Regions from separate parts of the Arthrobacter sp. StoSoilB22 genome, predicted to be linked through region 1. Evidence: riboswitches for the same ligand, from Rfam matches in the RefSeq annotation. Region 1 holds a riboswitch; each other region holds the start of a gene.

Region 1 (9,611 bases):
GAGCTTCCTGGTGCTGTACCTGGCTGTCGCAAAAGGGCCCAAGGTCCGCAGCGCCGTCGTCGCCGTTCCGTTGCGGAGCCATTCCGACCTCATGGTGACGGCCACCGGCCACGTGATCTCGTTGATCCCAGGCTCCCTGGTGGTGGAGGTGGACCGCTCCACTTCCACGCTGTACCTGCACGCACTGAACATTTATGAAGAGGCGGATATCGACAAAATTCGTCAGGAAACCCAAGACATCGAAGCAGGATTGATCCGCATTATGGGTACACGCGAAGAAGTCGAGGCGCTCAAGGCCGAACAACGGCCAGGGCTGGAAGGGGCGGCGCTGTGAAGGAAGTAGTTCTGGTGGTTACCGCCGTCATCCTCAGCCTGGCGGCCGCAGGTGCGATTGTCCGCATCGCCGTCGGTCCGTCCCTTCTGGACCGTGTTCTGGCATCAGATGTTTTGCTGGCCATCCTGGGCGCTGCCTTGGCGATTGACATGGCGCTGAACAAGCACCTGAACAACCTGATGCTGCTGGTGGCTCTGGCAGTGATCGGTTTTATTGGCTCGGTGACCGTTGCAAGGTTCGTGGCCGAGCGAAGGGAACAGAGCAATGAATCCTGACGCTTCGGGCCTTGACTCCGTCATTGATGCTGTCACCGCGGTGTTCCTGGTGGTGGGCGCGCTGATGTCCCTGGGCGCAGCCATTGGCTTGTTGAGGTTCCCGGACCTCATGAGCCGCATGCACGCAGCCACCAAACCGCAGGTCCTGGGTCTGTTCCTCATGCTGGCCGCGATTGGACTTCAGATGCGGACATGGTGGGTGTGGCCGGTTCTGTTGGTGGCATGGATCTTCCAGCTCCTCACAGCACCAGTGTCAGCTCACATGGTTGGCCGTTCTGCCTACCGCACCAAACATGGACACCGGGAGAAGCTCACCAAGGATGAACTGGAGGCCGTGGTCCAAAGGGCGGCTGCCGGCCAGGAACCGCGGAGCGACAGCTAGCAGCAGCAACGACGAACGCCGGGTCACCTGCAGGTGACCCGGCGTCGTGGTTTGGATGCCTAGACGATGTCGTGGCTCTTGGCGAAGCGCGCGATGGCCCGCTGGGTGCCCCGGCTCGCCAGGACTTGGATGAGCGTGCTGACAAAGGCGGAGATCAAAGCGAAGGTTAAGGCCGAGCGCAGGCTGGTTTCTGCGTCGTCATGACCAAGGGGGGGCTTGTTGCCTGTTGCCTTTTCCCACCCTTTGTTGACGAGTTTGGTGCCCACGAAGCCTGCCCCGAGGCTTACTCCGGCACCGATCAGCTTAAAGAAGAGGTTCATGTCCCCAGCCTAGCTGGCTACACCCATCGCACGCGTTAGCGACGGTTTTCCCGCTCCTTAAGGAACGCTGCCATGGAGCCCACCGGCGCCAGCACCGGGACGACGCTGTGCTCGGCCGTCCAAACCTGGTCAACTGTTCCGAACCCGGCAAGTTCCTTGAGGAGGTAATAGGTTGGCGGCATCAACTTCAAAGTGCCGGCCGCTTCCGCTGCAAGAATCTCCGCCACAGGCATCCACAATGATTGCCAAGCCTCGGTTGTTTGGTGTTGGGGCGTAGCACCAGCTGTTGGCTTGGCAATGTAGAAGAAGGTGTCGAAGCGCTTGGGCATGTCCGCGGGCGTGATCCAGTTGGCCCACGGGCGGAGGTGTCCGGCTTCGATGGTGAGCCCGGCCTCCTCCTGAACTTCGCGGATGGCCGCAGTGAGTATTCTCCCGGCGTTCCTCACGGCTTCGGCAGGATCCGCGCCCACGGAGCTCTGGTTCCATTCTGACGCGTGGCGTTGAAGCAATTCCTCCGGGTAGTCCCACCCGGACCCGTCCGCGGAGTCCACACGTCCTCCCGGGAAGACCACCATTCCGGCCGCGAAGTCCATGGTGCTGACCCTGTGTTGGACGAAGGCTTCGAGCCCGGCAGGGGCATCACGGAGCAGGATGACGCTTGCGGCCAGACGTGGTTGGGGCACAGCGCTATGGGTGGTGGGAAGGTTCGTCATGACGTGTGCCCCTTTGCCGCGGTGAAGTCTGCTGGTTCATTCTCTCAGGTCCCGTTGTGTGGCCCGGTGTGCATGGAATGGTGTGGGTTTAGGGTGCAGAGTGGGCCTCGCAACGCGCACGGGGGTCAGCACTGTGCTCCGCCGCGGCTGATTGTGACTGAATGCCGCCCAACGGACCAGCGCCCGCCGCGGACTCAGGTGTAAACTGAACCAGCCCATCAGGGCAGATTTGATAACGACAGGGGAGCGCCGCCGTCGGACTCTGCAGAGATGCAGGAGACGCGAGGGCGCTGAGAGTGCGGATAGCCGCAGACCCTCGAACCTGATCCGGTTAGTACCGGCGCAAGGGAGTCGAGCTTCTCAGAGTGTCCGGATCCGGGCGGCGCAGGCCAGCTGGATGACGGGTAGCACTTTCCCCTCCTGTAACCTCAGGAGGCAGAAAATGACCACGGTAAACGTGAAGAAGACCAGTTATAACTGGCGTGTTGTAGACATTGTTGTGGCGGCTTTGATCGCCATTGCCGGCGGCGTGATTTTCTGGGCATGGTCCCAGGGCGCCGCACTGGTCTCCATCCCCATGAATGCGACGTATCCGCCGCTCACCGGTCTGATCGCCGGCGGCTGGATGATCCCTGCGGTCCTGGGCATGCTCATTATCCGCAAGCCGGGTGCAGCGCTGTTCTGCGAGGCTGTTGCCGCCACGGGTGAGCTCATCATGGGTTCGCAGTACGGCACCACGGTGCTCATCTCCGGCATTTTGCAGGGCCTGGGCGCCGAACTCATCTTCGCGGCGTTCCGGTACAAGAAGTTCAACCTGCCCACTGCTCTCCTTGCGGGCGCCGGCGCGGGTCTCTTCTGCGGCCTAAACGACTCCTTCCTGCCCTGGGGCTGGAACATCGCTTACGAGGCCATCGACAAGCTGGCCTACATCACCTTCACCACGATCTCCGGGGCGATCATCGCGGGCGCACTCTCGTGGATTGCGACGCGCGGGCTGGCCAAGACCGGGGTGCTGAGCTCCTTTGCCTCGCGCAAGGCCGCTTCGGAGCCAGTCTTCAACTGATGTCCGCCACACTTAGCGGCGCGGTGCAGCCTGCTGCCATCTCCGCCGAGGGCTGGGGGTGGCGGCATGCAGGCCGGGCCCAAGCTGCCATTGAGGGCCTGGACCTTCGGATTGAACCGGGGGAGCGCGTGCTGCTGCTGGGTCCTTCGGGTGCGGGCAAGTCCACGCTCCTGCATGCCCTTGCCGGGGTTCTGGGGGACGAGGAAGACGACTCGGATGAGACCGGCTCCCTGCTGATTGACGGCGTCGCGCCCCGCGAGCAGCGTGGCCGGGCCGGGCTGATGCAGCAGGACCCTGAGACACAGGTGGTCCTCTCGCGCGTGGGTGACGACGTCGCCTTCGGCGCGGAGAACCTCGCCGTCCCAAGGGACGAGATCTGGGAACGCGTCCATGAAGCGCTCGACGACGTGGGGTTGCGTACCGCGGCAGGCGGCGGTTTGGCGTTGGATCACCCGACGGCGGCACTCTCCGGTGGACAGAAGCAGCGCCTGGCGCTGGCCGGCATTTTGGCGATGCGACCCGGCCTGATCCTGCTGGACGAACCAACAGCAAACTTGGACCCGGCGGGCGTTCTGGAGGTCCGGGATGCGGTAGGGCGGTGCCTGGACAAGACCGGCGCCACCCTTGTTGTGGTGGAACACCGAGTGTCCGTGTGGAAGGACCTGGTGGACCGGATTGTGGTCCTGCAGCCAGGGTCAACAAAGGCGGCGGGCTCGGACGGCTTGGGAGCGGGCCGGGCTACAGGGGGCGTCCTCTTGGACGGGCCGCCGGACCAGGTACTTTCTGAAGCCCGCACCATGCTGATGTCAGCCGGCGTCTGGGTGCCGGGATATGTTCCGGCGACCCGGGAACGGCGGAATGATCCCCACGCCGAACCCCACACCGCGCAGCTCCTCCTCGCGGCGCAGGACCTCGCAGTTTCCCGGGAAAAGCCACGACGCAAGAGGTTCAAGACCATCCCACCCGTGCCGGTTCAAACGGGCATCAGTGCACAGGTCAGGGCAGGCCAAGCGCTGACCATCACGGGTCCGAACGGTGCCGGCAAATCCACTTTCGCGCTCACGTTCGCCGGCCTTCTTGCGCCGGTGGACGGCAAGGTCAGTGCCGCCGTCGACCTTTCCCAGGGTGCCGGTATTGACCCGTACAAGTGGAAAGCCGAGCAGTTGATCTCCCGCATTGGCACGGTTTTCCAGGAACCTGAGCACCAGTTCGTCACAGGCAACGTCCTGGATGAGCTCATGTTTGGTCCAAAGCATCTTGGCCACGGCGAGGAACGCGTGGATGAACTGCTGGAGCGGTTGCGGTTGACGCACTTGGTGGATGCCAACCCGTACACGTTGTCCGGCGGGGAGAAGCGGCGGCTCTCGGTGGCCACGGTGCTCGCGGCCCATCCGAAAGTGCTTGTCCTGGACGAGCCCACGTTCGGTCAGGACGCCAACACCTGGGCAGAACTGGCGTCGTTCCTTTCCGAGCTGCTGGACGCTGGAACCGCGGTGGTCTCCGTGACCCACGATCAGGAATTCAGTGCCGTACTCGGCGGAACGGAATTGCGGCTCGGCCCGGTCCAACAGGGTGAAGCCACACGTCAGGAAGCGGGTGCAGCATGAGGGACGCCTTGAACCTGCGCGGGAACCATGCCCTCCTGACCAAAGCCAACCCGTTGGCCAAGTTCGTATCCGTTTTCCTGATTTCCTTGGTGCTGGCCCTGTCCATCGACTGGGTCTCGGCCTCCACAGCACTGGTTGCGGAACTGGCGCTCTTTCCACTGGCCGGACTCACTCTCAGGCTTCTGTGGCAGCGGGCCTGGCCCCTGATCATCGCGGCAGCGATCGGCGGCTGGAGCACCGCGATTGTGGCGGCGGACAGCGGAGCTGTGCTGCTCGACGTCGGACTCTGGTCCATCAGTGAAGGTTCCCTGGAGCTGGGGCTGGGTTTCATGCTGCGCGGTTTGGCGATTGCGTTGCCGGCCATTCTCCTGATGACCTGCACCGATCCCACCGACTTGGCTGATGCCTTGGCGCAGAAAGCAAAGCTGCCACACCGCTTTGTCCTGGGGTCCCTCGCGGCGATGAGGCTGGTGGGGCTCATGGCCGAGGAATGGCAGACCATTGGCATGGCCCGCCGCGCCCGTGGGGTGGGTTCACAAGGCAGCCCGTTCCAACGCCTGAAAGCAACCCTCGGCCAGAGCTTCGGGCTCCTGGTCCAAGCTGTTCGCAGGGCTTCCCGGCTGGCTGTGACCATGGAAGCGCGCGGTTTCGGCGGGGGCCGGCGGACGTGGGCGCGCGAATCTACGTACTCGCTGTTGGATGCGTGGGTGGTCCTTGGCGGACTGGTGATCGCCGCCGGTGCGGTGCTGACGGCCGTTGGAGCGGGAACTTGGAGTTTCGTCTGGCGTTAGCGCTGGAGGCGTTGGTGAGCTGGGCACCAAGCGTGCCGCCGGTAGCGTTGGGGGCCGCCGGCGGCACTTTTTGTCCTCTCTACGCGGGCTCAGAGAGCCTGCTGCTCCTGGATTTCATCGAAGCCTGCGCGGGTCAGGAACCCCAACTGGGCTTCCTTCTCAGCGAGCTGAATGATGGGACCCAACTCAAAGCACGTCGCTTCCAGGCGGCGGAGGGCCTTGGCGTTGCGGGAGTCCGGTTCCACCACAATCCGGTCCTTGCCCGGCAGGGAGAACATGTACTTGATCAAGGACGTGCCCAGCTTCGGGGTGAAATGCGGGATAGGCCGTGTGGCGGGGGCCAGAAGCAGGTGCATGCCGATGTCCGCCTCGCGGGCGGGGTATGCCTCACCCACGGGATCGTGCAGGGGCTCGTAGGTCTGGAAGAGGGCCAGTGGCTCCCCGTCAAGGAGGGCCAGGAAGGCGTGGTGGGTCTCCAAGGAGTCCAGGAACTCGTAGATCCCTTGGACTTCGTCCCTGGAGTTTTCCGTCATGCCCCAGAACTTGGCGCGGGGTTGGGTGACCCATTCGAAGATGAAGTGGATGTCCTCGGCAGGAACCAGCGGGACAAGCCGCAATGCGCCCCACCCCTCGAGGTCTTCAGCGTAAACGGTGGTGCGGACAGAGAAGTCCTGGGTGGTGGTGGTCATGGCTTCCTTCGGGGCTGATGCGTTCTGATGCGGATGCTGGCGGATGTGGGGTCACGAGAGGGACGGAACGGGCTGGTCAGGGATGATCTTTGGCCAACGAAGGCCAGTCAGTGACCACCAGGGCGAGTTGACCCGCGGTCCAGAGCGGCAGCTGATCGGCGAAGTGCCGGTGACCTGGCGAGCCGGAAGCACCGAAAGGCACAATCCAACGGCTGTTACGCCGATCAGCCAGGTCCCAGACGTAGCGGGCCACGGGCCCACGGAAGCTTCGGTCTTCGACACCTGGGAGACTCTCGGTGCACAGGACGCACCCGGTGTCTCCGCTGAGCTCTGAGGTGGGCGCCGATGACGCGAGGGGGCCGGGGAGGACGTGGACGGCCAGAAGTTTGTGCCGGTCACCCCATGCAGCGCCGTTGAGCATGGACTCCTCCAAGGCAACGTCTTCAAGTGCGGCGGCGGCTTCCACTCGAACGTTAATGCCGAGTTCGGACCCACGCGCCAGGAGGGTCTCCAAGGCGAATCCAATGCGGGATGCCACGGATAACCAAGGCCCGAACAACGCTGAGTAACCAGTGGGCTCACCCAGGGGAGCCAACGCGGAATGCCGTGCCAGTCGCTGGACGATAGCTCCGCGCCACGCTGCAAAGACCGCAGCTTGGTGGCTGCCGGCATCCATCAGTCCATCCCACGTCAACAACAGCGCACGCAGGTCCTTGGCCTCCCTGGACAGGTCCTGGGTGTCAAGGCCGGAGAGCGTTGACCGGAACAACGGCCACGGACCCAGCAGAGTGTCCGTGTGGATGGCCTGCATGGCGTCCACGGATAACGGACCGGCGGTCGACTCCAGCAACTGCCGGATGCGGAGGGCCCGATGCGCGGGCGCGAACTCCATGGCCACCATGTCACCGCCGCCAGCTTCGCGGTCGTTCGCGCTGACCATAAACCTCTGGACCTCGGTGCGGGGCAGGACCACGTACTGTCCCTCCCACTCGTGGCGGGCCGAGAGGGCCGGGACGGGCAATCGCCGGTTGGCCGGATTCCGTTGCGGAACCAACCCGGCGACGAAATGCCGTACGGACCCGGAAACGTCGGCGGCCACTACGCTGTTGACGGGCTCCACCCACGCATCGAAGGCGGCTTCCACGTCGGAAACGCTCCGGCTCCGCAGCAGCGGCAGGAGGGCCTCGAAACCCAACCGCCCCTCGACCCTGGCCGGGAAACGCAAACTCAGTGCGCCGCCGTCGGGCGTTTCAGAGATGACCGGGCCGCGCGCGGTTTCAATAATTTCAACGGCCACTCCCTCACCGTCGCGGACGGTGATGGTTTCGGAACTCACGACGACGGGCTCCCAGCCTTCCGCTCCGCGCGCCTCGATGCGATCACCGGATCTGTCGCTGATCCGGCGCAATTCCTCCACGAAGAGGTCCTGGTAATCGGCCATGGCGTTGGTGATCGCCCAGGCGGTGTTGCCGGTGTGGGCGAAATGGGGGAGGCCGGGAACTCCGGGGAACGCGAATCCGATCGCGTCGAACTCGGGGCAGGCCAGCCGTACCTGTTGGTAGACGCCGGGGAGTTCCATGAGGCGGTGGGGGTCGCCGGCTATCAGCGGCAGGCCGCTGGCCGTCGTCGAGCCGTGGGCCGCCCACGCGTTACTGCCTGACCAGACGGGTGCCTCGATGCTGAACAGGCTGACGGCGTGGTCGCCGAGTGTCCGCGCGACGTGTGCCCGGAACAGTTTGTTGGGGAAGGTGGAGAAGAGGATGTGGTGCACCAGGAAGACGCCCAGCGGCGTCCATGGATTCCACGGCTCGGGTTCGCTGCCGGACTCGTCAAACTCGGCTCCGCCCCTTTGGCCTTCCGCCAGTGCACCATTGACACCCGCCACGTACTGCCCGCACCAGCGTTGAGTGACGGCGTCGAGGTTTTCAAAGCAGCGGCGCGCGGTGTCATCCAGCCGCGCCTGCCGGGCAAAACGGTCCCAGAGCACCGCGTCTGAGCCCAATACTTCGGCTGTGCGGCCTTCCGAGCGCCACCGTTCCAGTTCGATCTGCCAGGAGCGGTCCGTGGCCGCATTCATGCCTTGCAGAAAGGCAAGTTCGTCTGGGGAATCAGCCCATAAATGCGGGATTCCCCACTGATCCCGGTATGTTCCGGAGCCGCCTGCCGGGGCGGGATGGTGCGTTGGGGCAGGCGTCATAATCTTAGGCCGCTTTCGAGCTTAGGTTAGGCTTACTTAAGCTCAAGATAAATGGCTTTGGCCCCGTTCACAAATCGTGGACATTCGTGAAGGAGTGTTGCTTGAAGCGCAATTGGGAAGGCGTCGTCCTCAAAGTCATGGGCGCCAAGGACTTCACCCTGGAGGTCACAGGAAGTGAAGAAATCACCCCCGACTTCCTCCGCGTGCATGTGCGTGACGGCGGACTCCTGGAGCGCAGCGGCATCCATCCCACCATGTGGATCCGGCTCTGGTTCAACGACTCCGGCAAGGCCCACCAGCGCGCCTACACCTTGGTGAACCCTGACCCGGTGACCGGCACGTTCAGCATGGATTTCGCGATGCACCAAGGCGTCGCTGCGGATTGGGCGCGCTCAGTGCAGCCCGGCGACACCATTGATGCCACCGTCCAAGGCAGCTCCTTCACGTTCCCGCAGCCCGCCCCGCGGCGGACGTGGATTGTGGGAGATCCCGCTTCCATCCCGGCCATTAATTCGCTGCTGGACGAGCGCGGGCGTGTAGCTGCCGGCGCAGCTCCCGTGACGGCGTGGCTTGAATACCAACACGACGCCGACCCCTCGCTTGAGGTGCGTACCGTCGATTCCGACGTCGTCACCTGGGTTCCGCGCAAACGTGACGGTGCCGCTCTGGTGGAGGAAGTCTGCGCTGCGCTCACGGCAGACGCTGTTTCCGTGGGAGACGACTTTTTCTGGATCGCCTGCGAAGCATCAAGTACGCGGGCAATCGTCAAGCACCTGAGGAAAGAACTCGGAGTGGACAAGCACCGGATTGATGCGTTGGGGTACTGGCGGGCCTAACGATTGACGGGTTCCTCGCGGTGGGCGTTACTCGCGCCAGGTGAGGTAGCCCTTCTGCCCCTCCGACGGAGTGAGGACCACATCGCGGCCGTACTTCTTCCTGGCATCGGCCCCGGAGAAGGCGTCCGGGACAATACGGACCGCTTTGGTAACTTTGCCGTCTTTCAAGAAAACGAAGAGTGCCGGTGACGCGGTGTAGCGGCTCTCCTTGGTGAGCGGTTCCCCAAAGGCCTCCTCGATATCCTTGGCCGGGGTTCCGGACGTGACAAAACCTGCCTGGTCCCAGTCGAAATCCGTGGCATCGGACAGCTTGAGCGCCGTGCCGTTCGTGGCGGACTCCAGGACCTGACTGTTGAGGTGGTCGTTCGTTTCGGGCATGACGGATCCTCCGAGGGAACAGGCGG
Region 2 (9,611 bases), 1.4 Mb from region 1:
GAGGTGCCACCTTGGGAGGCGCGGTCTGCACGGCGTTACGTGCTGCTTGGACGATCTCAGCCATGGCAAAGCCGAGCTGACGCAAACCTTCGTGGCTTGTTGCCGAGACTTCAAAAACTCGGTATCCGCGGGCTTCAAGGTCCGGACGGACGAACTCGGCCATATCCTTGCCGTCAGGAAGATCCACCTTGTTGAGGACTACCAACTTGGGGCGCTCATTCAGTGGCACCACTTCACCGTCAACGCCGGCATAGCTCATGTCTACCGCGTACTTCTCGAGTTCGGCTTCGATGATGGCGAGGTCGGAAAGGGGATCACGGTCTGATTCAAGGGTTCCGCAATCAAGGACGTGAACCAGCGCAGCGCAGCGCTCTACGTGCCGCAGGAAGTTATGGCCCAAGCCCTTGCCTTCGCTGGCGCCTTCGATCAGGCCGGGAACATCGGCGATGGTGAAGCGCACGTCGCCGGCCTGCACCACACCAAGGTTGGGAATGAGGGTGGTGAAGGGATAGTCGGCAATCTTGGGCCGGGCAGCAGACATGGCCGCAATGAGGCTCGACTTACCGGCAGAGGGGAAACCGACCAAGGCGATGTCTGCGATGGACTTCAGTTCCAGGACGATGTCGCTGGATTCACCTTCGATGCCCAGCAGGGCAAAGCCCGGCGCCCGGCGCTTCTGCGATGAAAGGGATGCGTTGCCGAGGCCGCCTTGGCCACCAGCGGCCGCAATGTACTCAGTGCCCTCGCCAACGAGGTCAGCCAGGACTTCGCCGTCCTTGGTCTTGACCACGGTGCCATCGGGCACGGGAAGAATCAGGGTTTCACCGTTCTTGCCGCCTCGCCAGTCACCCATGCCTGGGCCGCCGTTGGTGGCGTGGCGGTGGGGAGCGTGGTGGTAGTCGAGCAGCGTTGTGGTCTGGGCGGAGACGCGAAGGATGACATCGCCACCGTTGCCGCCGTTGCCGCCGTCAGGGCCGCCGAGGGGCTTGAACTTCTCACGCTTGACAGAGACACAGCCGTGGCCGCCGGTTCCGCCGGATACGTGCAGGACTACCCGGTCTACAAAGCTCGCCACGTGGATCTCCTCAGTTGCTGTCTTACAGCGTTTGTTGCTGTTGCCAGCGCTGTTGCAAAAACCAGTGCGCTACGGCGCCCTAGTCGATTGTAATGCGGTTAAAAGAACGGTGGAGCGGGCCGTTTGGCCCGCTCCACCGGTTCAGAACTTGTTGTTACTCTGCAGCTGCAGCAGCAACGATGTTCACTACGCGACGGCCGCGGCGAGTACCAAACTCAACCGCACCGGCCTGCAGTGCGAACAGGGTGTCGTCGCCACCGCGACCGACGCCTGCACCCGGGTGGAAGTGGGTTCCACGCTGGCGAACGATGATCTCGCCAGCGGAAACTACCTGACCACCGAAACGCTTGACGCCCAGGTACTGAGCGTTGGAGTCACGACCGTTGCGAGTGGAACTCGCGCCTTTTTTGTGTGCCATGTGAAATGCCTGCCTCTAAATTTCTGGGGAAACTGAAAAACCTGAACAGCGGTAACGAAAGTTACGCGATGCTGGTGATCTTGATCTTGGTCAGTTCCTGACGGTGACCCTGACGCTTCCGGTAGCCGGTCTTGTTCTTGAACTTCTGGATGACGATCTTCGGACCACGGAGGTCTTCGAGGATCTCAGCCGTGACCTTGACGTTGGCCAGTTCCGCAGCAGCGGAAGTGACCTTGTCGCCGTCAACCAGGAGCAATGCGGGCAGCTCAAGCGTGCTACCGGCTCCACCGGGGACGCGGTTCAGCGTTACGTAGTCTCCAACGGAAACTTTTTCTTGGCGGCCGCCTGCGCGGACAATCGCGTACACCACTTGGGTACTCACTTCTCTCGACGTTTATTACAAAATTTGCGTGCGGAACCTTGAACCGGAATCAGGCCTGGTTCGCGCTGTGCCTCAACGCCGTGGACTTCTGATCGAAGCCCGCGAGTCATCCCATGAACAATTCCAAGGGGCATAACCCAAGTGTTGGCGTAAGCACCGAAGATCAAGATTACGCTAGTTTGACCTTCGTCTGCAAATGAGGCCGAGTCCGGAGGCTACCTCGTGACTTGCGTCACCAGTTGATACGGACTCTCCCGGCACCGTGCCCATACAGCCTACCGTGTTTGCGCGAGATTAACGCGATTCGGCCAGCGACGCGCGGAAGTGTCCCCGCAATCGCATCGAATCCGCCCAAGGGAACCCTGCCAAAGTGACGCCCGGCAAACTCAGGCAAACAGCCTGGGAGCATCGAAGAATGCGGTCTCGTAACGGCAGGACTGGGTGAAGGCCTCCATCATCGCGGCCCTCTCCGTATCAGAAGCCGCGACCGCCGCAGCATCCGTGAGGCTGATCGCTTTCCGCGTTGCCGCGGCGAAGTCCTCGTCAGCGTAGGTCGTCAGCCAGTCGGCATACGCATGGTCCGCCGCGGCGCCCGCATTCAGGTAATTGGCATGGAGCTGCCGCCCCACCTCCGCGTACAACCAGAAGCAAGGAAGTATTGCGGCGAGAACCACGGCGTAACTGCCGGAAGCGGACGTTGCCAGCAAATGGTCCACGTAGGACTTGGTGACCGGCCCCAGTGCGGTCGGCGCTTCACGGCTGCTTAGCCACGTCCTGTGCAACTCCGACTCTACCTCCAGGCATTGCTGCGATGACCTGGCCCAGAACAGTTGCTCTTCTTCCGTGGGGGCCAGGGCGCCGGCACGTGCCAAGACCCGGGAGTACCCGTTGAGGTAGATCGCATCCTGGGCGAGGTAGTAAGTGAAATCACGTTCAAGGAGTTCGCCGGATTGGAGTTGCTGAATAAAGGGAAGTCCATGAATGGATTCGAGTTCCGGAACGGCCGCCTCCCACAAAGCCGCAGCGAAGGCGCCCGGGGCTGACGCTCGCTGGAGGTGATGGAAGTGATGCACCGGACCGTTCCCCCGGCCTACCTGGAGTTCCGCCGAGGCTGTCAAAGCTCCGAGTAGCCAGGGCTTTACTTCCCGCAGTGATGTTTCCCAGTTGCCCGTGCGGGCCTGGACGGTGGCCAGGGCGGACGAAAGAGAGCAACCGGTTCCGTGGCTGTTGCGCGTCGCCACGCGGGGACCTGATACCTCCACAACATCCCGTGACAAAAGCCCTGTGGTGTTCACCAAGGCATCCGGGCATTCCGGGCCCGGCAAGTGGCCACCCTTGACCAGAACTGTGTTTCCGTACTCCGCAGCAAGCCGCTTGCCTTGCTCCAGTGCCGAAGCCCAGTCTGCTGCCTCAGGCTCCCCCAGCAGCATGGCAAGCTCAGGAACATTGGGAGTAATGAGGTGGGCCAGGGGTAGCAGTGAACGCAGGGCATTCTCCGCGGACTCCCGCAGCAGCCGGTCGCCACTGGTGGCCACCATCACCGGATCAAGAACCACGACGGCGGGGCGCACCTCTTCGAGCCAGTCCCGGACCTGGGCAATGACGGCAGCATCGCCGAGCATTCCGATCTTGACGGCATCAACGATGATGTCGCCGCTAATTGCTTCCAGTTGCTGACGCAGGAAATGCGCCGGAGGGACGTGGACTGCGCTCACCCCCACTGTGTTTTGCGCGGTGAGAGCCGTAATGGCAGCCATGCCGTACCCACCCAACGCTGCAATGCTCTTCAGGTCCGCCTGAATACCGGCACCGCCGGAAGGGTCCGAACCGGCAATAGTGAGAACGCGCGGGACCTGGCGGGCTGACGTGTGAGCGTCCAGCGGGTATACCGAGTGGAGCGGGTACACAGATGAATGTAGTGATGCAGTCATGAGGACATCCCTTCGCCGGTGCTAACCGGACAGGTTCAACGGGTCTGGATCTCAGCCGGGCCCATCGCCCGGCACCCCGTGTCAGTCCCCTAGCCTAGCCGGGAAGCCTGGTGCTGCAGGTACCGAACCATCCGGGAGCCCGGATGTGACCGTGGAACGCGTTCCCTGCCGCGGATTCAAGGCAACGCGAAAGGGCCCTGCGCTACCGCCGGAGGCAGGTAGCGCAGGGCCCTTTCAGCCGATGTTGGCCGTGGAGAGCGGCTCGGCCGTGACTAAAGCTCCGAGGCTGGAACCCCTACCCCAAGAATGATGGGCTCGGAGGCCGGCGCCTTCTTGACTGGCTCCACGGGCGCCTTGGCCTCATGGGACGAGCCCTGGGGGGCCGAGGCCGTCACCACATGGTGCTCGACGCTGGTTTCATTGGCCGCACCCTGAGCCCGGCTGGCACTGCGGTTGCGACGACCACGACGACCCTGCGGAGATGCCGAAGCCTCAGGATCTTCCTCAACCCGCGCCGGTGCGTCAGCCTTCCGGGCCACAGCAGGCTCCTGTACGGCCAGCGGAGCGGGTTGTTCCTCAGATGCCGGAGCGGCGCCAAGGTGGGAGAACGCTTCCGCCAGGAGGTCCAGGCTCATGGCAGGCTTGTTTGCCTGCGGTTCCTCGTGATGCTCCACGAACGGCAACGCAACTTCTTCTCCGCCGAAGCGCAGGACCGGAGTGGACCTGGCTTCCTGGGCGGCTGCATCGCGGTTGGCGGCTTCATGTGCTGATGCCCCCGCTTCGTTGCCGGCTGAGGTTCCGGATCCGGCGTCGGCCGTCCCTTGGTGTTGGCCGGCCGCCCGTGCCTGCTCTTCTGCACGGTGAACTTCGTCGTCGTGCAGGTGCGCGGCGTGCGCCGCAGCGGCAATGGTTGCCAGGGCAGCCCTGGTGGCCTCCGCCTTGGCCTGCCGGGCAGGATCCTGCGGTTCAGTCGGGGTCGCGGGGGCAACCGGGGTAGTCGTGGTCGTATGGACCTGTGCAGGGGTTTCGGCTACGGCCTGTCCCCCACCCTTCCCGCGGCGGCGTTTGCGTTCCGTCCGTGCAGCTGGCTGCTGTACCTCGGAGTGCGGGCGGTGTTGCTCGGCTGCCACCACGTTGGCGCGCCGGTGTTCAACGGGCTCGTCATGAGTGACGACGCCACGTCCGGCGCAATGCTCGCACTGCTCACCGAATACCTCAAGAAGGCCGGTGCCCATGCGCTTACGTGTCATCTGGACCAAGCCCAGGGACGTCACCTCGGCCACTTGGTGCTTGGTGCGGTCCCGGCCCAGGCACTCCACCATGCGTCGCAGGACGAGGTCGCGGTTGGATTCGAGGACCATGTCGATGAAGTCGATGACGATGATGCCGCCGATGTCGCGCAGACGGAGCTGGCGCACCACTTCCTCGGCCGCTTCAAGGTTGTTTTTGGTGACCGTTTCTTCAAGGTTTCCACCGCTGCCGGTGAATTTGCCGGTGTTGACGTCCACCACAGTCATGGCCTCGGTACGGTCGATGACCAACGAACCACCGGACGGGAGGAAGACCTTACGTTCCAGGGCTTTATGGATCTGCTCGTCGATGCGCCATGCAGCGAAGATGTCCTGATCCTTGGTCCACTTTTCGAGGCGGCCCACCAGATCAGGGGCAACGTAGGTTACGTATGCCTCGATGGTGTCCCAGGCGTCGTCACCGGAGACGATCAGCTTGGAGAAGTCCTCATTGAAGACATCACGGACCACCTTGATAGTGAGGTCCGGTTCGCCGTACAGCAGTTCAGGGGCAAGGACCTTGGTGGAGGAGGCCTGACCTTCGATGCCTTCCCACTGGGCACGCAGACGGTTGATGTCGTGCGTCAGCTCTTCTTCCGACGCACCCTCAGCGGCTGTGCGGACAATGACACCTGCGTTTTCCGGCAGGCGGTCCTTCAGGATGCGCTTGAGTCGGTTGCGTTCGACGTCGGGCAGCTTGCGGGAGATGCCGGTCATAGAACCACCGGGCACGTACACAAGGTAGCGGCCGGGCAAGGAGATCTGGCTGGTGAGGCGGGCACCCTTGTGACCCACGGGGTCTTTGGTGACCTGAACCAGGACGGAGTCTCCGGACTTCAGGGCGTTCTCGATCCGGCGCGGCTGGCCTTCGAGGTTGACCGCGTCCCAGTTGACTTCACCGGCGTACAGGACGGCGTTGCGGCCGCGTCCGATGTCCACGAAAGCAGCTTCCATGGACGGCAGCACGTTCTGGACCTTGCCCAAGTACACGTTGCCGATCAGGGAGTCCTGCTGGGTCTTGGACACGAAGTGCTCGGCGAGCACACCGTCTTCCAGGACACCGATCTGGATTCTGTCGTCGCGCTGGCGAACGATCATTTGACGGTCCACCGATTCGCGGCGGGCAAGGAACTCGGCCTCGGTGATGACCTGGCGGCGGCGTCCGGTCTCCCGGGACTCACGGCGCCGCTGCTTCTTGGCCTCCAACCGGGTGGAGCCCTTGACACCGGTCACGCGGTTTGACGGAGCTGTCTCGGTGATGGGGCGGGGGGCACGGACGCGGGTGACCGTGTTGGGCGGATCATCATCAGCGCCGCCCGTCAGTTCAAGATCCTGGTCTCCACGACGACGACGGCGACGACGACGAGACGTCACGCCTTCCTCAAGGGCTTCAGGTGCCGGCGCTTCTTCATCGTCAGTCTCGGTGCCGTCCTCGGCCTCGTTCTCATCGCGTTCGGTTCCGCGGCGACCACGGCGGCCACGGCTTCTGCGACGACGACGGCTACCAGCGTCTTCCAGCTCGCCGTCGGCAGGGACTTCGGCTTCTTCTTCGGGCTCCTCGGCTTTTTCTTCAACCGGGGCAACGCGGGGAACGGTGGTGAGGTCCGGGGCCTGGAAGATCATGGACGTGATGGAAACCGGCTCCATGAACAATGATGTGGAGGCGGCAGCAGCGGCTTCCTCGGCGGGTTCCTCGGTGGCGGCTTGGGCTTCAGCCTCGTCTGCAGCTGCTTCAGCGGCAGGTGCCTCGGGCTGGGAGGCCTTTTCCGGCGTCGTGCTGTCCGCCACGGCTTCCGCAGCTGCGGGTGCCTCGGCTACCTCAGCTTTGGGCTTGGCGGTACGACGGCGGCGGACCGGCTTTTCGGGGGCAGGTTCGGCCATCGCTTCGGGCGCGGCTTCTGCGGCGGCTTCGGGCGCGGCAGTGGCGTCATCCCCCAAACCGGGCAAAGGCTCGGCAGGCTCTGCCTTCTTGCGGGAGCGGGTGCGGCGCACCGGCGCTTTGGTGGCCTCCGGGGTCGCTTCCGGCGCCGGCGTGTCAGCCGCAGGCGCCTCTACGTCAGCAGCAACCTTCGGCGCTGCCTTGCGCCGGGTCCTGGTGGCTTTCTTGGGCGCTTCCGCAGTTTCCGCGGGAGCTGCCTCGTCATTAACGGCTACAACCTGGTCATTATCCATATGTGGCAACACTCCTGCCCCAGCGACGCCGCCACATCCGGCGCCCAGTGGAGCAAATATTGTCAAAACCCGCAGGCGTTGACAGAAGTCGGCAGTATGCCTCCCGGTTCGCACCAGCATTGGGGTGCGGCAGCCCTGGAAGGCCGGCGGCTTTATTCTGGAACCCGTTGTTCTGCTGCCACAACCAGGTGCCGTCCATTGTCATGGCGGGCCCACCGAGGATCACGTGATCCGGGCATGCCCAGCTCATACTGGCGGTCTTGGGAACAAAGTCACCGGACCGGGTGTCGAATGTGGATCGACGTCCGGCCATGTTCATTCTCTCACACCCCTGCACATTCGCGGCGAAGGCCGCTGTGTCGCGGTACTCCGCCAGCGAAGCTGGGGGCGGCGCCCAGTCTTCGGAGTTACAATCCTCCCAAGAGCCCTTCCCGGCTTGCCGGGCCATTTGTCGAAAAGGACCACATCCACGATGCCAAGCACCGCCAGGGAAAACCTGGCCAATCAAGCCACAGTCCATGTGGAGGACATGTCCACCCCTCAGGACTCCCTTCCCGCGACGGTCCGGGACAGGCCCTTTGCCTGGCTGTTGCTGATCACCGGTGTTATTGGATGGTTGGCGTCCGGAGCCCTGGTACTGGAGAAACTTGAGGTGCTCAAGGATCCCAACCATGTAACCGTGTGCGATGTAAATCCCTTTATCTCCTGCGGTGCCGTGATGCAGACACCGCAGAGCTCTGTGTTCGGTTTCCCTAACATGTTCATCGGCATCGTCGCCTTTGCTGTGATCATCACTACGGCCATGGGCATCCTCGCCGGAGCTAAGTATTCACGGGGTTACTGGCTGGGTCTCCAAGCCGGCGTGACCCTCGGGTTCGCCTTTGTTGTGTGGCTGTGGTCGCAGGCCCTCTACGCAATCCATGTTCTGTGCCCGTTCTGCATGGTGGTGTGGGCCGCCATGATCCCGCTTTTCGTCTGGGTGACCATCCGCAACGTCACCAGCGGGGTCATCAAGGCGCCACCCGCAGTGGTCAAGCTGCTGTCCGGTTCAGGCTGGATCATCGTTGCCCTGCTGTATGTGGCCGTCATCGCCACTATTTTCTTCTCTTTCATGCACCTCTTCGTGCCGTCCACAGCGTAGAACCACCACTCGCCGTAAAACAGTTAAGGCCAATGTTCACGAAGAACATTGGCCTTAACTTTTTTCCCGAAGGGCTTTGCTTAGCCCTTGAACCAGATCTTGATCTCACGTTCGGCAGAGTCGACTGAATCCGAGCCGTGGACGAGGTTCTGCTGGACTGCCAGGCCCCAGTCGCGGCCGAAGTCACCGCGGATGGTGCCAGGCGCAGCCGTCGTGGGATCCGTAGTTCCGGCCAGCGAGCGGAAGCCTTCGATCACGCGGTGGCCTTCGAAGACTGCTGCGATGACCGGTCCGCTCAGCATGAACTCAACCAGTGGCTCATAGAACGGCTTGCCCACGTGTTCCTCGTAGTGCTGCTCAAGCAGCTCACGGGTCGCGTTGACCTTCTTCAGCTCCGCCAGGGTGTAGCCCTTGGCTTCGATCCGGGCGAGGATGGTTCCGCCCAGGTTGCGGGCGACGCCGTCGGGCTTGACCAGAACAAGGGTCCGTTCAATGCTCACAGTTGCTCCAATATGGTTGGTCGGTGGTTTTCCCAGCCAGTTTACGGGGTTTGCGGGTCTGCTTGGTCACCATGGGCTGCGTCCCATTCGGCCTGCTCGCGGTCACGTTGTGCCACCTCGCGGTCAATCCGCATTCCAGCCCTGATTCCGTACCACCAGCAGATGGCAAACAGGATCCCCACAATGAACATAGTGGGTTCGGCGAAGCCCGTCAGGATCAGCACCACCTGCAGCCCCCAGCCGAGGGCGATGCCCCACGGCTTCGAGAGCACGGCACAGGCCAGAACCAGCACCACCGTCAGTGCTATACCGACACCCAAAATGATGCCCGGATCAACTTCCCCGCGCCTCAAGCCGAAAACCGCCAGAGTACCGAAGAACGCGACGAACGCTTCAAGCAGGAGCACGGTGGAAGCGAACATTACTTTGGTGGACCGGCGCTTCTTGGGCATGCCGGGCCGCCATTCGCGCTGAGCCTTGGTCATTTTCGCCATGTTAGGCACTTGCCTTTCCGAGCAGGATCCTTGCTTCGGCCACCACGGTGATGGAACCCGTCACCAGGACGCCGCCTGCAAGGTCATCGTTGGATTCAGCGCGTTCCACAGCCCACTCCAGGGCATCGTCCAACTTCTCGGCGATGTGAACGTTGTCCTCGCCGAATCCGAGGTCGACGGCGAGTTCGGCAAGTTCGGCTGCAGGCACG
Region 3 (9,611 bases), 1.3 Mb from region 1:
ATGATCAGGACTATGGCGTGCCGCATTGGCCGCCATTCGTAGACCATCGAAAGAAGTGCACGGCGCGTGTTCAATTCACTCTCTGACCGGTTGACAGCAACCTTCAAGAACCTTCGTGGCAAGGGCCGCCTCACCGAGGCTGACGTCGATGCCACAGTTCGTGAAATTCGCCGTGCCTTGCTGGATGCGGACGTTGCAGTTTCCGTGGTCCGCGAGTTCACAGGCCGCATCCGCGAACGTGCCCTCGGCGCCGAAGTCTCGGGAGCGTTGAACCCGAGCCAGCAGATCGTCAAGATCGTCAACGAGGAACTCAAGGAGATCCTCGGCGGCGAAACGCGCCGTATTCGTTTGGCCAAGACCGGCCCCACCATCATCATGCTCGCCGGCCTCCAGGGTGCCGGTAAGACCACTCTTGCAGGCAAGCTATCCAAGTGGCTCAAGTCCCAGGGCCACAGCCCCATGCTGGTGGCTTGTGATCTCCAGCGCCCCAATGCCGTGACCCAGCTCCAAGTGGTGGGACAGCGCGCGGGCGTCCCGGTGTTCGCTCCGCACCCCGGTGCAACGTCCGAGCTCGAGCACCCTGCGGGCGACCCCGTAGCCGTCGCCAAGGCCGGTGTTGAGGAAGCACGTCAGAAGTTGCACGACGTCGTGATTGTTGACACCGCCGGTCGTCTCGGCGTCGACGCCGAGATGATGGATCAGGCCCGCCGCATCCGTCAGGCGATCATCCCCAACGAAGTTCTCTTCGTTATCGACTCCATGATTGGCCAGGACGCCGTTAACACGGCGATGGCCTTCGATGAAGGCGTTAACTTCACGGGCATCGTTCTGTCCAAGCTCGACGGCGACGCCCGCGGCGGTGCCGCGCTTTCGGTCGCGTCCGTCACTGGTAAGCCGGTGATGTTTGCCTCCACCGGTGAAGGCCTGGATGATTTCGAGCTCTTCCACCCGGACCGTATGGCTTCCCGCATCCTGGACATGGGCGACGTCCTCACCCTGATTGAACAGGCCGAGAGGTCGTGGGACAAAGACGAAGCCGCCCGGATGGCGAAGAAGTTCGCTGATCAGGAAGACTTCACCCTGGACGACTTCCTCGCCCAGATGCAGCAAATCCGCAACATGGGCTCCATGAAGAAGATGCTCATGATGATGCCGGGTGCGCAGAACATCCGTCAGCAGCTGGAGAACTTCGACGAAAAAGAGATCGACCGCGTTGAGGCGATCGTCCGCTCCATGACTCCGCATGAGCGTGTTGCTCCGAAGATCATCAACGGCTCACGCCGTGCCCGTATCGCCAGGGGTTCCGGTGTGCACGTGTCCGAGGTCAATGGCCTGTTGGAGCGGTTCGCGCAGGCCCAGAAGATGATGAAGAAGCTCGCTCAGGGCGGCGGCATGCCGGGTATGCCCGGGATGCCTGGTCTCGGTGGTCCTGGCGGCGGGCGCAAAAACGGGAAGAACGCCCCTAAGAAGAAGGCTCGTTCGGGCAACCCCGCAAAGGCGGCACAGGAACTGCGTGACGCTGAGGCCAAGCGGGCCAACGCGGCCTCGGCAGCACCCACGGGCGCGGCTTTTGGACAGGGTGCCGCGGACTTCGATCCGTCGTCCCTGAATCTCCCCAAGGGCTTCGACAAGTTCCTCGGAAAGTAAGTAGTGCTTCCCAAGGAGCCGGGATTTCCGGCCCTTGGGATGTCAGAGCCGTGGAATAGGCTGAACCAATGCATAAGCAGCGCGTAGTCTTCGTTCACGGCCTGGGCAGTTTCGGTGCTGCGGCATGGCCGAAGCAACATGGCATGGCCCTCGCTTATGATGCCCTCTTCCTTCGGCGGCACGGCTTTGATGCCGTCGCCGAACCAACGGAATCCAATGTGGCGGCGGACGTTGCCATTGTGATCAATGCCTTGATTGACTCCGGTGGAGGCCACATCGTGGCACACGAGCAAGGCGCCATCTCCGCCATGCTGGCAGCAATCGAACGCCCCGAGCTGGTGCATTCACTCACTTTGGTGGAGCCAGCATGTTTGTCCCTGACTGCTGAGCTTCCGGCTACGGGTTCCCACCGGGCACTCATGGAACCGCTGTTCGACGCCCGCACGCAGCTCAATGACGCCGATTACCAGCGTGAATATTTCCGCCGTGCTTTCTCTGCTGAAACGGGTGGGCTGGACACTGCGGAAGCCCGGCGTTCCGCCCGCAGGCTCAGGCTCCAGGCGCCACCATGGGAGGCCCCGCTCCACATTGTTCCCGGGGTTCCCACTTTGGTTCTCACCGGCGGATGGGAGCCGCTTTACGAGGAAATTGCCGGCTACCTCCAGGAAACCGGTGCCCTCCGCCGCGTGGCAGCGGGCGGACACCGGCCCCAGGATTCCGTTGATGGCGACCAGGCTATCCGCTCGTTCATCGCGGATGTGGGCCGGGCGATGTCAGTTCAGGCCTCCTGACCTGCTGCCTTGGTTCGCGGGGACGTGAAGCTCCGGCAGGTACACCTTTCCCCCTGAAGCCAGGAACTCCTCGCTCTTTTCGCGCATCCCGTTATACATTCCTGCGATTGCAGCCTGGGATTCTGCCGAACCGTATTCGTCGCGGATGTCCTGGCTGATGCGCATCGAACAGAACTTAGGTCCGCACATGGAGCAGAAATGAGCGGTTTTTGCCGGTTCTGCCGGCAGCGTCTCGTCGTGGAAAGCTTCTGCGGTGACAGGGTCCAGGGACAAGGCGAACTGGTCCCTCCAGCGGAACTCGAACCGCGCCTTGGACAGCGCATCATCACGTTCATGAGCTCCCGGATGTCCCTTGGCGAGGTCAGCCGCGTGCGCCGCGATTTTGTACGTGATGACGCCAGTCTTGACGTCATCCTTGTTGGGCAGCCCCAAGTGCTCCTTCGGAGTCACGTAACAGAGCATCGCGGTGCCGTAGCGTGCAATTTCCGTGGCGCCGATGGCCGAGGTGATGTGGTCATAGCCGGGGGCGATGTCGGTAACCAGTGGACCCAAGGTGTAGAACGGCGCACCCTTGCACAGTTCCTGCTGGCGCTCAACATTCTCCCGCACCAGGTGGAAGGGAATATGCCCGGGGCCTTCCACCATCACCTGGACGTCGAACTCCCACGCCCGCTGCGTCAGCTCTGCGAGGGTGTCCAACTCGGCGAACTGCGCGGCGTCGTTTGCGTCCGCAATGGAACCGGGACGCAGCCCGTCTCCCAAGGAGAACGCGACATCGTACCGGGCAAAGATTTCGCAGAGCTCGTCAAAGTGCGTGTAAAGAAAGTTCTCCCTGTGGTGCGCCAGACACCAACCGGCCATGATGGACCCGCCGCGCGAAACGATGCCCGTGACCCGGTTGGCGGTCAACGGCACGTACCTCAGCAAAACGCCCGCATGGATGGTCATATAGTCCACGCCTTGCTCGCATTGCTCAATGACGGTATCGCGGAAGATTTCCCACGTCAGCTTGTTGGCCTCGCCGTTAACCTTTTCAAGGGCCTGATAGATAGGGACTGTTCCGATCGGGACAGGTGAGTTGCGGATGATCCATTCACGCGTCGTGTGGATGTCGTCCCCCGTGGAGAGATCCATCACCGTGTCAGCGCCCCACTTGGCAGCCCACTGCAGCTTGTCCACTTCCTCGGCGATGGAGCTGGTGACCGCTGAGTTTCCGATGTTGGCGTTGATCTTGACCAGGAAAGCTTTGCCGATGATCATTGGTTCGGATTCGGGGTGGTTGATGTTGTTCGGGATGATCGCCCTTCCCGCGGCAACTTCGCTGCGGACGAGTTCAACATCGCAGTTCTCCCGCAAGGCGACGAACTGCATTTCAGGAGTTACTACTCCCTGCTTCGCGTAGTACATCTGCGTGACAGTCCTACCTTCCACGGCGCGGCGCGGCACGGGTTGCGCGCCCTTCCACTCCGCTGACGCTGCCCCACGCCGGACCGCGGACTTGCCGTCGTCGAGCAGGCTCCGCTGCCGACCGGAATAGGCTTCCGTATCTCCGCGGGCTTCGATCCACGGTGCACGGAACGGCTCCAACCCCACCACCGGATCGCTGCCCGGGCCTGCTGTTCGGTAAACCTGCAAAGGTGGATTGGCTTGCCCGTTGGGGGAGGGCTCCAAGGCGATCGCGGTGACGGGGACGCGTATGCCGTTGTCCGGATCTTCCAGCCACGCCAACGAGTGGGACTGCAACGATTGCGTGACGGACTGTTTTTGGTCCATGCCGAACTGATTTTGGACAGGGCTGTGCTGTGTTTCTGCGGTGCTCAAGGGAATACTCACTTCCTTCGCCGGCATTACCCGGACAGGTTCAACGGTCGCAGACTGCATCAGTCCGATCTCAGCCCCTGCAAGGGCTCCCGTGTGGTCGTAGACGAAGCTACCACAGCTACGAACCACCGCCCAGTCACATGGTGGGAACCGGCTCTGCCATGCCACCCCGGCTACGCTTTTGCCATGGCCAACATCATCGAATTCAGTGGACCCGTGCTCGTCTCGGCGGACGAAGAGCGCCAGGGGCTATGGTCAGTGGACGGCACCTTGACGTTCCAGCGTCCCGCTTCTGCGCCGGACAGAGTGCTGGACGGTTGGGTCCTGCCGGGTTTGGTTGACGCTCACTGCCATGTCGGACTCGGTGTTGGAGGAGCCGTTGATGAGCACGCCACGCTGGCCCAAGCCCAAGCAGACCTCGACGCCGGGACGCTGTTAATCCGCGATTGCGGATCGCCCTCGGACACCCGCTGGGTACAGCAGCGATCGGACTTGCCCCGCTTGATCCGTTCAGGCCGGCATATTGCGCGGAGCCGGCGGTACCTCCGCGGCCTGGGGCATGAAATTGAGCCCGCTGAACTGGTTGAGACCGTACGAAAGGAAGCCCGGGACGGCGATGGCTGGGTGAAACTAGTGGGCGATTGGATAGATCGCGACGTCGGTGACCTCGCGGTTTCCTTCCCGGCCAGGACCGTGAAGGATGCCATCTCAGCGGCGCATGATGAAGGTGCCAGGGTCACGGCTCACTGTTTCGCTGAGGACACCATTGACGACATGCTCGATGCCAATATCGATTGCATTGAGCACGCTACCGGTCTCCTCCCGAGGCACCTTCCCCGCTTGGTGGAGCAGTCGGTGCCGATTGTTCCAACGTTGGTCAATATCGCTACCTTTCCCGATATTGCCGCGCAGGCAGAGCCAAAGTTTCCGAAGTACGCGGACCACATGCTGCGTCTGTGGGAGCGTCGCCATGAGCGTGTGTTGTCGGCCTTCGAAGCGGGGGTTTCGATCTATGCCGGGACTGATGCCGGCAGCGTCATCAGGCACGGCCGGATTGCGGAGGAGATGAAGGAACTGCACGACGCCGGCCTTCCGCCGGCGGCGGTCCTGAACGCCGCATCCTGGGGTGCCCGTGCGTGGCTGGGAGCCGAGGGCATCAGTGAAGGGGCCAGCGCCGACGTCGTGCTCTGCAGTGAGGATCCGCGGCGTCAGCTGCGGACTATGGACGAACTCCGGCACATCGTGATTCGAGGGAACGTCGTGCGTTAGGAATAAATTGAAGCTTCAAGTAATTTAGATAGGTAAGAAGGTGCCGATAAGCGGCCACCTCGGAACCGGGAGCTTCACATGACCTCATCATCCAGCCAGGATCTTCTGCCTGCCGAACTCACCATGGGCACCGTCATGCTCAAGGTGGGCGACATGAAGGTCATGAGTGACTACTACCAGCGGGCCCTTGGCCTGGACGTGGTGGCCGAGCAAGACGGCGGGCTGTATTTGGGGCGTGTCGGCAAGCCGGTCGTCCACCTCGCTCCCGCGGCTGGCCTGCAGATTCCGGGTCGGGGCGAAGCCGGCCTGTTCCACACGGCCATTCTGTTCGAGGACCAGCCCTCATTGGCCGCCACCATTGCCACGGCAGCCGAATACGAACCCCGCGCGTTCGCAGGCAGCGCCGATCATTTGGTCAGTGAAGCGTTCTACTTCACCGACCCCGAAGGCAACGGCATTGAGCTGTACTACGACAAGCCCCGTGACCTCTGGAAGTGGGATGGCAAGAACGTTGTCATGGACAACGTTGCTCTCCCGCCGCAGCGATTCCTGCAGCAGCACCTGAGTGAAGCTGCCGTGACCGGGCAGCGTGAGTCGGCGGCCGGCGTCGGGCACGTTCACCTGCAGGTGGGTGACGTGGAGACCGCGCAAAAGTTCTACGTTGAAACCCTGGGCTTCGAGCGCACCGCAGGCTGGCACGGCCAGGCGCTTTTCGTCTCCGCGGGCGGCTACCACCACCACATGGCCATGAACGTCTGGAACAGCCGTGGAGCGGGCCCGCGAAAGGACACGCTGGGCCTGGGGGAGGTCCTGATTCAAGTCCCCGGCGCCGATGACGTGGCCGCGCTTGCTGATCGCCTCAAGGTTGCCGGTGTGCAGAGCCACCATACCGGTGCCGAGCTGCGCTTTGATGATCCTTGGCGGAACAAGCTGCGCGTCACCGTGCGCTGAGGACCAGTCCGCGCCCCCGGCTGCACTAGGCTTGGCATGACGGCACGGAACCTCCGGGATCCTGTGCCGCCGCCCCGTCAGCACGAAGGAATGAGAGTACTTTCCATGGGCTTTGCCGAAGTTTTTGTAGCCACCCACGATGAAGCGCTCAAGCGGGCTGCAGCCTTGGAGAAGGGTGCAGGTGTAACCGGCCCGGCCGTTCGGATTGACGGCATCACCGATTTCGAAGTCGAACAACTGGGCGACCTCGCAGGACAGGCTGTTCACGCCGCCGGAGCTGACTACGAGCTTGCCCTGGTTGACGTCACAAGCGACGCCCTCCTGGGTGTCCCTGAAGCCATGGTGCGGGCCCTTGCCGAACTGCTCACCTATGAGAGCGAAGGCGACGCCAACGTTCTTGACGACGTTGCCGCTGCATGGGCTGAACAGGACGATATGCCTTTCGATGCCGCGCAATCGCGCCAGTATGTCCAGCAGTTGGCTGCCCTCGCGACGGACGTCGAGAAGGCGGAGCGCGCCGGGCTTTACGTCTGGTCCGAATGACGCCCCTGTTCGCTTGAGGCTGCAGCATTAACCGCGGGAGTGGGCAAGAACACGCCGGGTAGGGGGACCGGAGTCGTATTTGCTCCGGGCATCTGGCACAATAGACAGGTACTCGATCGGTGCGGCCCCTCTCTCCGTGCTCGTATCTTGTCCTTCGAACCGTCTAGTACGGCCCGCCCCACGGGTGCAGAACGTCGGGTTCAACCTCGTTTCAGAAACAGGAGTGACCACAAAAGTGGCCGTAAAGATTCGCCTTAAGCGCTTCGGTAAGATGCGCGCACCGTACTACCGCATCGTCGTCATGGATGCCCGCGCCAAGCGCGATGGCCGTGCCATTGAAGAAATCGGCAAGTACCACCCCACCGAAGAGCCGTCGTACATCGAGGTCGCTTCCGAGCGTGCCCAGTACTGGCTTTCCGTTGGTGCCCAGCCCACCGAGCAGGTTGCGGCGATCCTCAAGATCACCGGTGACTGGCAGAAGTTCAAGGGCCTGCCGGGCCAGGAAGGCACCCTGAAGACCAAAGCTCCGAAGGAAGCTTTCGTAGCCCCGGAGAAGGGTTCCGTTATCATTCCGGAAGCCATCACCAAGAAGGCCAAGAAGGACGAAGCCGAAGCTCCGGCCGAGGCTGAAGCAGAGACCACCGAGGCTGAGTAAGTTGCTGGCAGAAGCGCTCGAGCACTTGGTCCGTGGGATCGTTGACAGCCCTGAGGATGTCAAGGTCAGTGCCAAGAACAACCGCCGCGGGGAATCCCTCGAGGTGCGAGTTCACCAGGAGGACCTCGGACGGGTGATCGGCCGACAGGGACGCACCGCGCGTGCATTGCGCACGGTGGTTGCAGCCCTGGCCGGTGGCGAGCAGGTCAGGGTCGACGTCGTCGACACCGACCGTCGCCGGTAACGCGCTCAGCACTACTTGTCTTAGATCCGGCCCCTTCACCGAATATGGTGGAGGGGCCGGATTGCTTTATCCACAATTTCCTGTCTTTGCCGCCGCGCGGCGCAGGCACTATAAGAATTCAGAGGAACCCATGCAGCTCCAGGTGGCCCGGATCGGCAAACCGCACGGTATTCGCGGCGAGGTAACGGTGCAGGTACTCACCGACGCGCCTTCCGAGCGTTTCGTCGCTGGAACCGAGTTCGTTGTGGAGCCCGCCTCCGCTGGCCCATTGACCATCCGCAGTGCCCGGTGGAATAAGGACATCCTCCTGCTTGGCTTCGAAGAAATTGCCGACCGCAATGCTGCCGAGGTCATCCGGGGAGCGAAGCTCTTCATCGAAACCGAGGAACTCGACGACGAAGACGACGACGAGGGCTGGTACGAGCATGAGCTGGTTGGCCTGGAGGCCCGCGTTGGCTCGCAGGTAGTGGGCAAAGTAGCTGCTCTCACCACCCTTCCAGTCCAGGACCTGCTGACGGTCGAGGCTGCCGATGGCAAGGAAATCCTCATTCCCTTCGTCGATGAAATCGTTCCCGAGGTCAACGTCGAGGAAGGCTACATCCTCATCACCCCACCATCAGGCCTGTTTGAGATCAACGACGAGAACGTCAAGGAGCCCAAGGATGGCGCCGGGGATGATGCCTAAATGAGGATCGATGTTGTCAGCATTTTTCCTGAGTACCTCGCCCCGCTGGAGCTCTCGCTCATAGGCAAGGCCCGGCAGGACGGGTTGCTGGAGCTGAACGTCCACGATCTGCGCACGTACACGACGGACAGGCACCGGACGGTGGATGACACCCCGTATGGTGGCGGCGCCGGTATGGTCATGAAACCTGAACCGTGGGCGCAGGCCCTGGAATCAGTCGCAACCGTCCGCGAAGGCTCACAACCGGTGCTGATAGTTCCGTCGCCGGCAGGGGAGAAGTTCAACCAAGCCCTGGCGTATGAGCTCGCCGAAGAGCAACACCTGGTCTTCGCCTGTGGCCGATATGAAGGCATTGACGAACGCGTCATCGAGTGGGCCCAGGATCATTTCACCGTCCGGCCTGTCAGCCTCGGCGACTACGTCCTCAACGGCGGTGAAGTGGCAGTGTTGGCCATGGTTGAAGCCATTGGACGCCTTCTTCCAGGGGTGGTTGGCAATCCGGAATCGCTGGTTGAGGAATCCCACTCGGATGGCCTTTTGGAGTATCCCGTGTACACCAAGCCCTCAGCGTGGCGGGACCACGACGTCCCTCCGATCCTGCTCAGCGGCAACCACGGCAAGATTGCCCAGTGGCGGCGCCATGAGCAATTCCGCCGGACGGCGGAGCGCAGGCCGGATCTTATGGAAGGTTTCGACGCCGGCGGGTTGAGTCGCGCGGACCGGCAGGCCCTCGCGGAGCTCGGGTACGACGTCGTCGATGGGCGCCTGCGTGCCAAGCCCGGCGGCAACGCCGGGAACTAAGTCACGTCCCGCCGTCGAAAGGTGCGGGGCGCCGGGCGGTTGGCCGGATGGCAGCACATATGGCAGAATTAACCCTTGTGTCTGCTGGGCTGACACCTGCCACAGGGGGAGTTCAGCCAACAGTCGGACAACCCGGTGACGCCAATCAGTGGCGGAACCGGACACTAAGAAACTTCGGCGGAGATTTCCGGTAGGCCTTTGTGC

Evidence for each region. Region 1 has a riboswitch for thiamine pyrophosphate ahead of LDN70_RS18510 (ECF transporter S component). Riboswitches for the same ligand answer to the same signal wherever they lie in the genome.
Region 2: linked by a shared signal. The riboswitch ahead of thiD (bifunctional hydroxymethylpyrimidine kinase/phosphomethylpyrimidine kinase) and the one ahead of LDN70_RS18510 (ECF transporter S component) in region 1 are both predicted to bind thiamine pyrophosphate.
Region 3: linked by a shared signal. The riboswitch ahead of thiC (phosphomethylpyrimidine synthase ThiC) and the one ahead of LDN70_RS18510 (ECF transporter S component) in region 1 are both predicted to bind thiamine pyrophosphate.

Annotation. Positions count from the first base shown of each region.
Region 1 is NZ_AP024652.1:3,986,616-3,996,226, reverse strand. It holds gene LDN70_RS18535 (Na+/H+ antiporter subunit E) at 1-334, shown strand, start outside; gene LDN70_RS18530 (MrpF/PhaF family protein) at 331-609, shown strand; gene mnhG (monovalent cation/H(+) antiporter subunit G) at 599-991, shown strand; gene LDN70_RS18520 (DUF4235 domain-containing protein) at 1,051-1,311, opposite strand; gene LDN70_RS18515 (NUDIX hydrolase) at 1,347-2,024, opposite strand; TPP riboswitch at 2,255-2,391, shown strand; gene LDN70_RS18510 (ECF transporter S component) at 2,467-3,087, shown strand; gene LDN70_RS18505 (ABC transporter ATP-binding protein) at 3,087-4,694, shown strand; gene LDN70_RS18500 (energy-coupling factor transporter transmembrane component T family protein) at 4,691-5,485, shown strand; gene LDN70_RS18495 (GNAT family N-acetyltransferase) at 5,575-6,174, opposite strand; gene LDN70_RS18490 (penicillin acylase family protein) at 6,251-8,371, opposite strand; gene LDN70_RS18485 (siderophore-interacting protein) at 8,473-9,207, shown strand; gene LDN70_RS18480 (hypothetical protein) at 9,235-9,611, opposite strand, start outside.
Region 2 is NZ_AP024652.1:2,595,218-2,604,828, forward strand. It holds gene obgE (GTPase ObgE) at 1-1,075, opposite strand, end outside; gene rpmA (50S ribosomal protein L27) at 1,230-1,493, opposite strand; gene rplU (50S ribosomal protein L21) at 1,555-1,863, opposite strand; gene thiD (bifunctional hydroxymethylpyrimidine kinase/phosphomethylpyrimidine kinase) at 2,262-3,806, opposite strand; TPP riboswitch at 3,797-3,895, opposite strand; gene LDN70_RS12100 (Rne/Rng family ribonuclease) at 4,079-7,267, opposite strand; gene LDN70_RS12105 (vitamin K epoxide reductase family protein) at 7,740-8,408, shown strand; gene ndk (nucleoside-diphosphate kinase) at 8,489-8,908, opposite strand; gene LDN70_RS12115 (DUF4233 domain-containing protein) at 8,950-9,402, opposite strand; gene LDN70_RS12120 (bifunctional folylpolyglutamate synthase/dihydrofolate synthase) at 9,404-9,611, opposite strand, start outside.
Region 3 is NZ_AP024652.1:2,679,261-2,688,871, reverse strand. It holds gene ffh (signal recognition particle protein) at 67-1,647, shown strand; gene LDN70_RS12535 (alpha/beta fold hydrolase) at 1,716-2,438, shown strand; gene thiC (phosphomethylpyrimidine synthase ThiC) at 2,421-4,259, opposite strand; TPP riboswitch at 4,255-4,362, opposite strand; gene LDN70_RS12525 (amidohydrolase family protein) at 4,446-5,528, shown strand; gene LDN70_RS12520 (VOC family protein) at 5,607-6,479, shown strand; gene LDN70_RS12515 (hypothetical protein) at 6,570-7,022, shown strand; gene rpsP (30S ribosomal protein S16) at 7,258-7,677, shown strand; gene LDN70_RS12505 (RNA-binding protein) at 7,679-7,921, shown strand; gene rimM (ribosome maturation factor RimM) at 8,052-8,606, shown strand; gene trmD (tRNA (guanosine(37)-N1)-methyltransferase TrmD) at 8,607-9,407, shown strand.